DNA from 3 places in the Streptomyces sp. NPDC051822 genome. Region 3 is predicted to be linked to each of the others. Evidence: riboswitches for the same ligand, from Rfam matches in the RefSeq annotation. Region 3 holds a riboswitch; each other region holds the start of a gene.
What was found. A riboswitch is a leader RNA that binds a small molecule or an ion and turns the genes downstream of it on or off. The one in region 3 is predicted to bind thiamine pyrophosphate.
Positions count from the first base shown of each region.

Region 1: it holds a riboswitch for thiamine pyrophosphate, as region 3 does, so the genes downstream of both, thiC (phosphomethylpyrimidine synthase ThiC) here and thiO (glycine oxidase ThiO) in region 3, are expected to answer to the same signal.
Region 2: it holds a riboswitch for thiamine pyrophosphate, as region 3 does, so the genes downstream of both, ACIA8N_RS10040 (thiamine ABC transporter substrate-binding protein) here and thiO (glycine oxidase ThiO) in region 3, are expected to answer to the same signal.

Region 1 covers NZ_JBITBZ010000005.1:188,593-190,848, forward strand. The annotation lists gene thiC (phosphomethylpyrimidine synthase ThiC) at 1-1,524, opposite strand, end outside; TPP riboswitch at 1,518-1,652, opposite strand; gene ACIA8N_RS18270 (YibE/F family protein) at 1,724-2,256, shown strand, end outside.
Region 2 covers NZ_JBITBZ010000002.1:929,097-931,352, forward strand. The annotation lists gene rlmN (23S rRNA (adenine(2503)-C(2))-methyltransferase RlmN) at 1-781, shown strand, start outside; TPP riboswitch at 811-921, shown strand; gene ACIA8N_RS10040 (thiamine ABC transporter substrate-binding protein) at 1,005-2,099, shown strand; gene ACIA8N_RS10045 (iron ABC transporter permease) at 2,138-2,256, shown strand, end outside.
Region 3 covers NZ_JBITBZ010000001.1:344,785-347,040, reverse strand. The annotation lists gene thiO (glycine oxidase ThiO) at 1-1,017, opposite strand, end outside; TPP riboswitch at 1,015-1,128, opposite strand; gene ACIA8N_RS01565 (FAD-dependent oxidoreductase) at 1,211-2,256, shown strand, end outside.

The DNA of each region.
Region 1 (2,256 bases), on a different contig from region 3:
GAACCGCGCGTCCGAGAGCGCGTCGTCCCACTCCTGCGCGCCCGGGTGTCCCTTGGCGAGGTCGGCCGCGTGGGCCGCGATCTTGTACGTGATGACGCCCGTCTTCACGTCGTCCCGGTTCGGCAGCCCGAGGTGCTCCTTGGGCGTGACGTAGCAGAGCATGGCCGTGCCCCACCAGGCGATCATCGCCGCGCCGATGCCGGAGGTGATGTGGTCGTACGCGGGCGCGACGTCCGTGGTCAGCGGGCCGAGGGTATAGAACGGCGCCTCCTCGCAGATCTCCTGCTGGAGGTCGATGTTCTCCTTGATCTTGTGCATCGGGACGTGCCCGGGGCCCTCGATCATCGTCTGGACGTTGTGGCGCTTGGCGATCGTGTTCAGCTCGCCGAGCGTGCGCAGCTCCGCGAACTGGGCCTCGTCGTTGGCGTCCGCGATCGAGCCGGGACGCAGGCCGTCGCCGAGCGAGTACGTGACGTCGTACGTCGCGAGGATCTCGCAGAGCTCCTCGAAGTTCGTGTAGAGGAAGTTCTCCTTGTGGTGCGCGAGACACCACGCGGCCATGATCGAGCCGCCGCGCGAGACGATGCCGGTCTTGCGGCGCGCGGTGAGCGGCACGTACGGCAGGAGTACGCCGGCGTGCACGGTCATGTAGTCCACGCCCTGCTCGGCCTGCTCGATGACCGTGTCCTTGTAGATCTCCCAGGTCAGGTCCTCGGCCCTGCCGTCGACCTTCTCCAGGGCCTGGTAGAGCGGCACGGTGCCGATCGGGACGGGGGAGTTGCGCAGCACCCACTCGCGGGTGGTGTGGATGTTGCGGCCGGTGGACAGGTCCATGACCGTGTCGGCGCCCCACTTGGTCGCCCAGGTCATCTTCTCCACCTCCTCCTCGATGGAGGAGGTGACGGCGGAGTTGCCGATGTTGGCGTTGACCTTCACCAGGAACCGCTTGCCGATGATCATCGGCTCGATCTCCGGGTGGTTGACGTTCGCCGGCAGCACCGCGCGACCTGCGGCGATCTCCTCCCGTACGACCTCGGGGGAGACGTTCTCGCGGATGGCGACGTACTCCATCTCCGGGGTGATCTCCCCCCGGCGGGCGTACGCGAGCTGGGTCACCGCCTGGCCGTCGCGGCCGCGGCGCGGCAGGCGCGGACGGCCGGGGAAGACGGCGTCGAGGTTCTTCAGCCCGCCGCCGCGCGGCGAGGTGTGCTTGATGCCGTCGTCCTCGGGACGGGCCGGGCGGCCCGCGTACTCCTCCGTGTCGCCGCGGCCGATGATCCAGTTCTCGCGCAGCGGCGGGAGGCCCCGCCGTACGTCGGTGTCGACGGTGGGGTCGGTGTACGGGCCGGACGTGTCGTACAGCGTGACGTCCTTGCCGTTGGTGAGGTGTACCTGACGGACCGGCACCCGGAGGTCGGGCCGCGAGCCCTGGACGTACCCCTTGTGCCAGCCCGGTGTGCGCTCACCGTCGACAGAGGTGCCGTCCTGGTCGGAGGCAGGCGTGCGTGCATCCTGAATGGTCATGAGACCGATCTCCCTACGCCGGCATTACCCGGTAACAGGTTCGGCGGTCGGCGCAGCCTCCTCCCGTACGTGCGTACGGTGATCAGCGCCCTCTCAGCCCGGTGCTCCGAGCTCCCGCGTGTGCAAAGGTGCCACCACGCTAGCGTCATCCCTGGCGTGCTGAACAGTGGGCCCCCGCCGTTCTTGCGATGATCGGTCGGTGACTTCCCCCCAGCAGACTCCCGAGCCGCACGGCCACGACCACGGTCCAGGCCCTTCCCACGGCCACGCCCAGGGGCACGGCCACAGCCACAACCACGGGCCCGCCGCACCGGTGTCCCGGCATCTGCGCAAGGTCATCGCCGCGGTCCTGATCCCCTTCGCCACAGCCGTCGTGGTGGGGCTCATGGTGCTGTGGCCCGGTGGCGCCCCGCCCCATGAGCGCACCGGGGTCGGCTTCGACCGGCAGACCGAGCAGGGCAAGGTCGTCGCCGTCGAGCAGGTCGACTGCGCGGACGTGAACGCCGCGCAGGTCCCGCCGACCGGCGACACCTCCACCCCTCAGGGGCGCGAGGCGGTCAACGCCCAGCAGGGACAGTGCGAGAAGGCGACCATCGAGGTCACCAGCGGCCCGGAGAAGGGGCGCAGGTTCACCGAGATCGTGCAGCCGGACGCACCGCGCCAACTGGACGAGGGCCAGGGGGTGGTGGTCGCGTACGCTCCCGACGCGCCGCGTGACCTCCAGTACTCGGT
Region 2 (2,256 bases), on a different contig from region 3:
GTCGGTGCTCATGCGCTACCCGGACCGGGTGACCATGTGCATCTCCTCCCAGGCCGGCTGCGGGATGAACTGCCCGTTCTGCGCGACGGGCCAGGCCGGGCTCGACCGGAACCTGTCGACCGCCGAGATCGTGCACCAGATCGTCGACGGCATGCGCGCGCTGCGCGACGGCGAGGTCCCCGGAGGCCCGGCGCGGCTCAGCAACATCGTCTTCATGGGCATGGGCGAGCCGCTCGCCAACTACAAGCGCGTCGTCGGCGCCATCCGGCGGCTGACCGACCCCGAGCCGGACGGCCTCGGCCTCTCGCAGCGCGGGATCACCGTCTCCACCGTCGGCCTCGTGCCGGCGATGCTGCGCTTCGCCGACGAGGGCTTCAAGTGCCGCCTCGCGGTCTCGCTCCACGCCCCCGACGACGAGCTGCGCGACACCCTGGTGCCGGTGAACACCAAGTGGAAGGTGCGCGAGGTCCTCGACGCGGCCTGGGAGTACGCGGAGAAGTCCGGGCGCCGGATCTCCATCGAGTACGCGCTCATCCGGGACATCAACGACCAGGCCTGGCGCGGTGACCTGCTGGGCCGGCTGCTCAAGGGCAAGCGGGTGCACGTCAACCTGATCCCGCTGAACCCGACGCCCGGCTCGAAGTGGACCGCGTCCCGCCCCGAGGACGAGAAGGCCTTCGTCGAGGCCATCGCGCGCCACGGCGTTCCGGTGACCGTACGGGACACCCGCGGTCAGGAGATCGACGGTGCCTGTGGACAGCTCGCGGCGTCCGAACGCTGACCTTGTACTCTGAGCTCGAACACATCTCCATATTCCGACAGGGGAGCGCCACAGCGCTGAGAGTGCGGTCACCGTAGGACCGCAGACCCTCTGAACCTTGCCCAGGTCATTCTGGGTAGGAAGTTCGGTCGTTAACTCAAGCTGTTGCGCCCTGCCCGCGTCCGGTTCCGCCGGCCGTGGGCAGGGCCGCGTCTCTTCCTGGTCATACCCAGGAGGAATCTCAGTGACCATCAAGAAGACCGCTGCCGCCGCGATCGTCGCGGCGCTCGGCGTCACCACCCTCGCCGCCTGCGGCACGGAGGACGCCCGCGACGCCGCCGGCAAGTCCGGCGCGCCCGCGCCGAAGACCGTGACCCTCGTCAGCCACGACTCCTTCAACGCCTCCAAGGAGGTGCTCGCGGAGTTCACGAAGCAGACCGGCTTCACCGTCAAGGTCCTCAAGGCGGGCGACGCGGGCGAGGCCGTCAACAAGGAGATCCTGACCAAGGGCTCCCCGCAGGGCGACGTCTTCTTCGGCGTCGACAACACGCTGCTCTCCCGCGCCCTCGACAACGGGATCTTCGTCCCGTACGAGGCCGAGGGCGTCGACCGGGTCCCGGCGGAGTACCGGCTCGACAAGGAGAACCGGGTCACGCCGGTCGACTCCGGTGACATCTGCGTCAACTACGACAAGAAGTACTTCGCGGGCAGGAAGCTGGCGCCGCCGCAGACCTTCGACGACCTGGCGAAGCCCGCGTACAAGAACCTCCTCGTCGTCGAGAACCCCGAGCGGTCCTCGCCGGGCCTCGGCTTCCTCCTCGGCACGGCCGCGAAGTACGGCGACGACGGCTGGCAGGACTACTGGACGAAGCTCAAGGCCAACGGCGTGAAGACCGTCGACAGCTGGGAGCTCGCCTACAACCAGGAGTTCTCCGGCTCGGCCGGCGGCAAGCAGGCCAAGGGCGACCGGCCGCTCGTCGTCTCGTACGCCTCCAGCCCGCCGGTCGAGGTGCTGTACGGCGAGCCGCAGCCGAAGGTGGCGCCCACCGGCGTCTCCACCGGCACCTGCTTCCGGCAGACCGAGTTCGCGGGCCTGCTGAACGGCGCGAAGAACCCCGAGGGCGGCAAGGCGCTGATCGACTTCCTGATCTCGAAGAAGTTCCAGGAGGACATGCCGCTCCAGATGTTCGTCAACCCGGTGGCGAAGGACGCGGTGCTGCCGGAGCTGTTCACGAAGCACGGTGTGGTCGTCGAGAAGCCGGAGACCATGGCCCCCGAGAAGATCGCCGAGAAGCGTGACGCGTGGATCCAGCAGTGGTCGTCGCTCGTCCTGAAGTAGCGCGCGACCTCCGGGGGAGCGCGGCGCGGCTGGGGCTCATGGCCCTGCCCGTCGCGTTCTTCGGGGTCTTCTTCGCCTGGCCCGTGGCGTCGATCGTCGAGCGGGGGCTGCGGCCCGACGGGACCTGGCGGTTCGGACGGATCGGCGAGACGCTGAG
Region 3 (2,256 bases):
CAGCGGCGCGTTGTCCGGGGAAGCGGGGCGGAGCCCGGCGAGGGTCTCGGTGAGCGGCAGTTCGGTGAGGCCGGGGACGAGTTCGTGGGCGTCGCGCAGCAGCTCGTACACCCCGCCCGCCGTCACCGTGGTGTCCCAGCCCAGCTCCTCGCTGGTGGCGCCGACGACGAGCTCGCCGTTCGCGCGCGGCACCAGGTAGACGTGGCTGCCGCGGACGACGGCCCGGACGGTCCGGGAGAGGAAGGGGGCGTACGGGGCCGGCACCCGCAGCCGCAGCACCTGGCCCTTCACGGGGCGGACGGGCGGCAGGACCTCGGCGGGCACGCCCGCGAGCCGCCCGCTCAGGCTTCCGGCGGCGAGGACGACCTGGTCGGCCGCCAGTTCCCGGCCCCCGGCGAGCACGGCACCGCGCGCCCGGTCCCGTACCACCGTCAGGCTCTGCGCGAGCGCGCGGTGGAAGACCACCCCGGCCCGTTCGCAGGCGACGAGGAGCGCGGCGGCGAGCCGGCGCGGGTCGACCTGGTGGTCGCCGTCGACCCGCAGCCCGCCCCGCACCCCCGGGGCGAGCATCGGTTCGAGGCGGCGGCACTCGCGGCCGCTGAGCCACTCGGAGGTGAGCCCGCAGCGGGTCTGCAGGGCGTGCAGTTCGCGCAGGTGGGCCCGGTCGTCGGCGTCGAGGGCGACGGCGAGGGTGCCGCAGGCGCGGTAGCCGACGTCGTGGCCGGTGAACTCCTCCAGCTCGGCGACGAACGCGGGATAGCGCGCGGCGGAGGCGAGGTTGAGCCCGAGCAGGGTCTCCTCGCCGTAGTGGAGTTCGGTGACGGCGGCGAGCATCCCGGCCGCGACCCGTGCGGCGCCGCCGCCCGGGTCCGGGTCGACGACGGCGGTGCGCAGTCCGCGCCGCGCGGCCCGCCAGGCCGTGACCAGACCGATGATGCCGCCGCCGACGACGAGGACGTCGGCGGTATCGGTGGCACGGGTAGCGTCAGTGGCTCCACTGACATCGGAAGAACGCATGGGCGTCCAGCCCCTCCCTTCGCCGGCATGACCCGGATCAGGTTCGTACGGTCGGAGGCCGTCCCAGCCTCCCTCTCAGCCCGGTGCGTCCGGGCTCCCGCGAGTGCTTTACGCCCGCCAGACTAACCGCAGGCCCTTTCGGGGCCCAGGCCCCTCCCTGGCTGACGGTGTGTCAGGAACGTAAGGTGGGCGGGTGAGCGAGCAGAAGCAGGCCCAGCAGCATGTCGTGATCGTCGGCGCCGGGATGGCGGGCGTGCAGACCGCCGTCGCCCTGCGCGAACAGGGCTTCACCGGCCCCGTGACCCTCATCGGGGCCGAGTCCCACCAGCCCTACGACCGGCCCCCGCTCTCCAAGGCCATCCTCCTCGGCAAGGCCGAGGACTCCGCCTTCGACGTCGACTTCGAGGACCTCGGCATCGAGCTGCGTCTCGGCCTCGACGTCACAGGGCTGCGCGCCGCCGACCACGAGATCGACACCGAGGCGGGGCCCGTCCCGTACGACATCCTGGTCGTCGCCACCGGGGCCCACCCGGTCACCCTGCCCGGCACCGAGGGCGTCCCCGGGGTCCACCTGCTGCGCACCCTCGACGACGCCGTGCGCCTCGGCCCCGTCCTGGAGCGCCGCCACGCCGTCGTGGTCGTCGGCGCGGGATGGATCGGCGCCGAGTTCGCCACCGCCGCGCGCGAGGCGGGCTGCGCCGTCACCGTCGTCGAGGCCGCCGACCGCCCCCTCGCCGGCGCCCTGCCCGCCGAGGTCACCACCCCCATGGCCGAGTGGTACGGGGCCGGCGGCGCCGAACTCCTCACCCACGCGCGCGTGCACTCCGTCGAGCCGGGCGCGCCCGGCCGGGTGGTCCTCGCCGACGGCCGCGAGCTCCCCGCCGACGCCGTCGTCGTCGGCATCGGCGCCCGCCCCGCCACCGACTGGCTCGCGGACTCCGGCATCGCCCTCGACCCCAGCGGCGCCGTCACCGCCGACGAGCGGCTGCGCACCTCCCTGCCCGACGTGTACGCCGTCGGCGACTGCGCCTCCTTCCCCTCCGCCCGCTACGGCAAGCGCCTCCTCGTCCACCACTGGGACAACGCGCTCCAGGGCCCCCGCACGGTCGCCGCCACGATCACCGGGGCCGACTCCGGGCCGTACGACCCCGTCCCGTACTTCTGGTCCGAGCAGTTCGGCCGCTTCGTCCAGTACGCCGGGCACCACGCGGGCGCGGACGAGCTGCTGTGGCGCGGCGA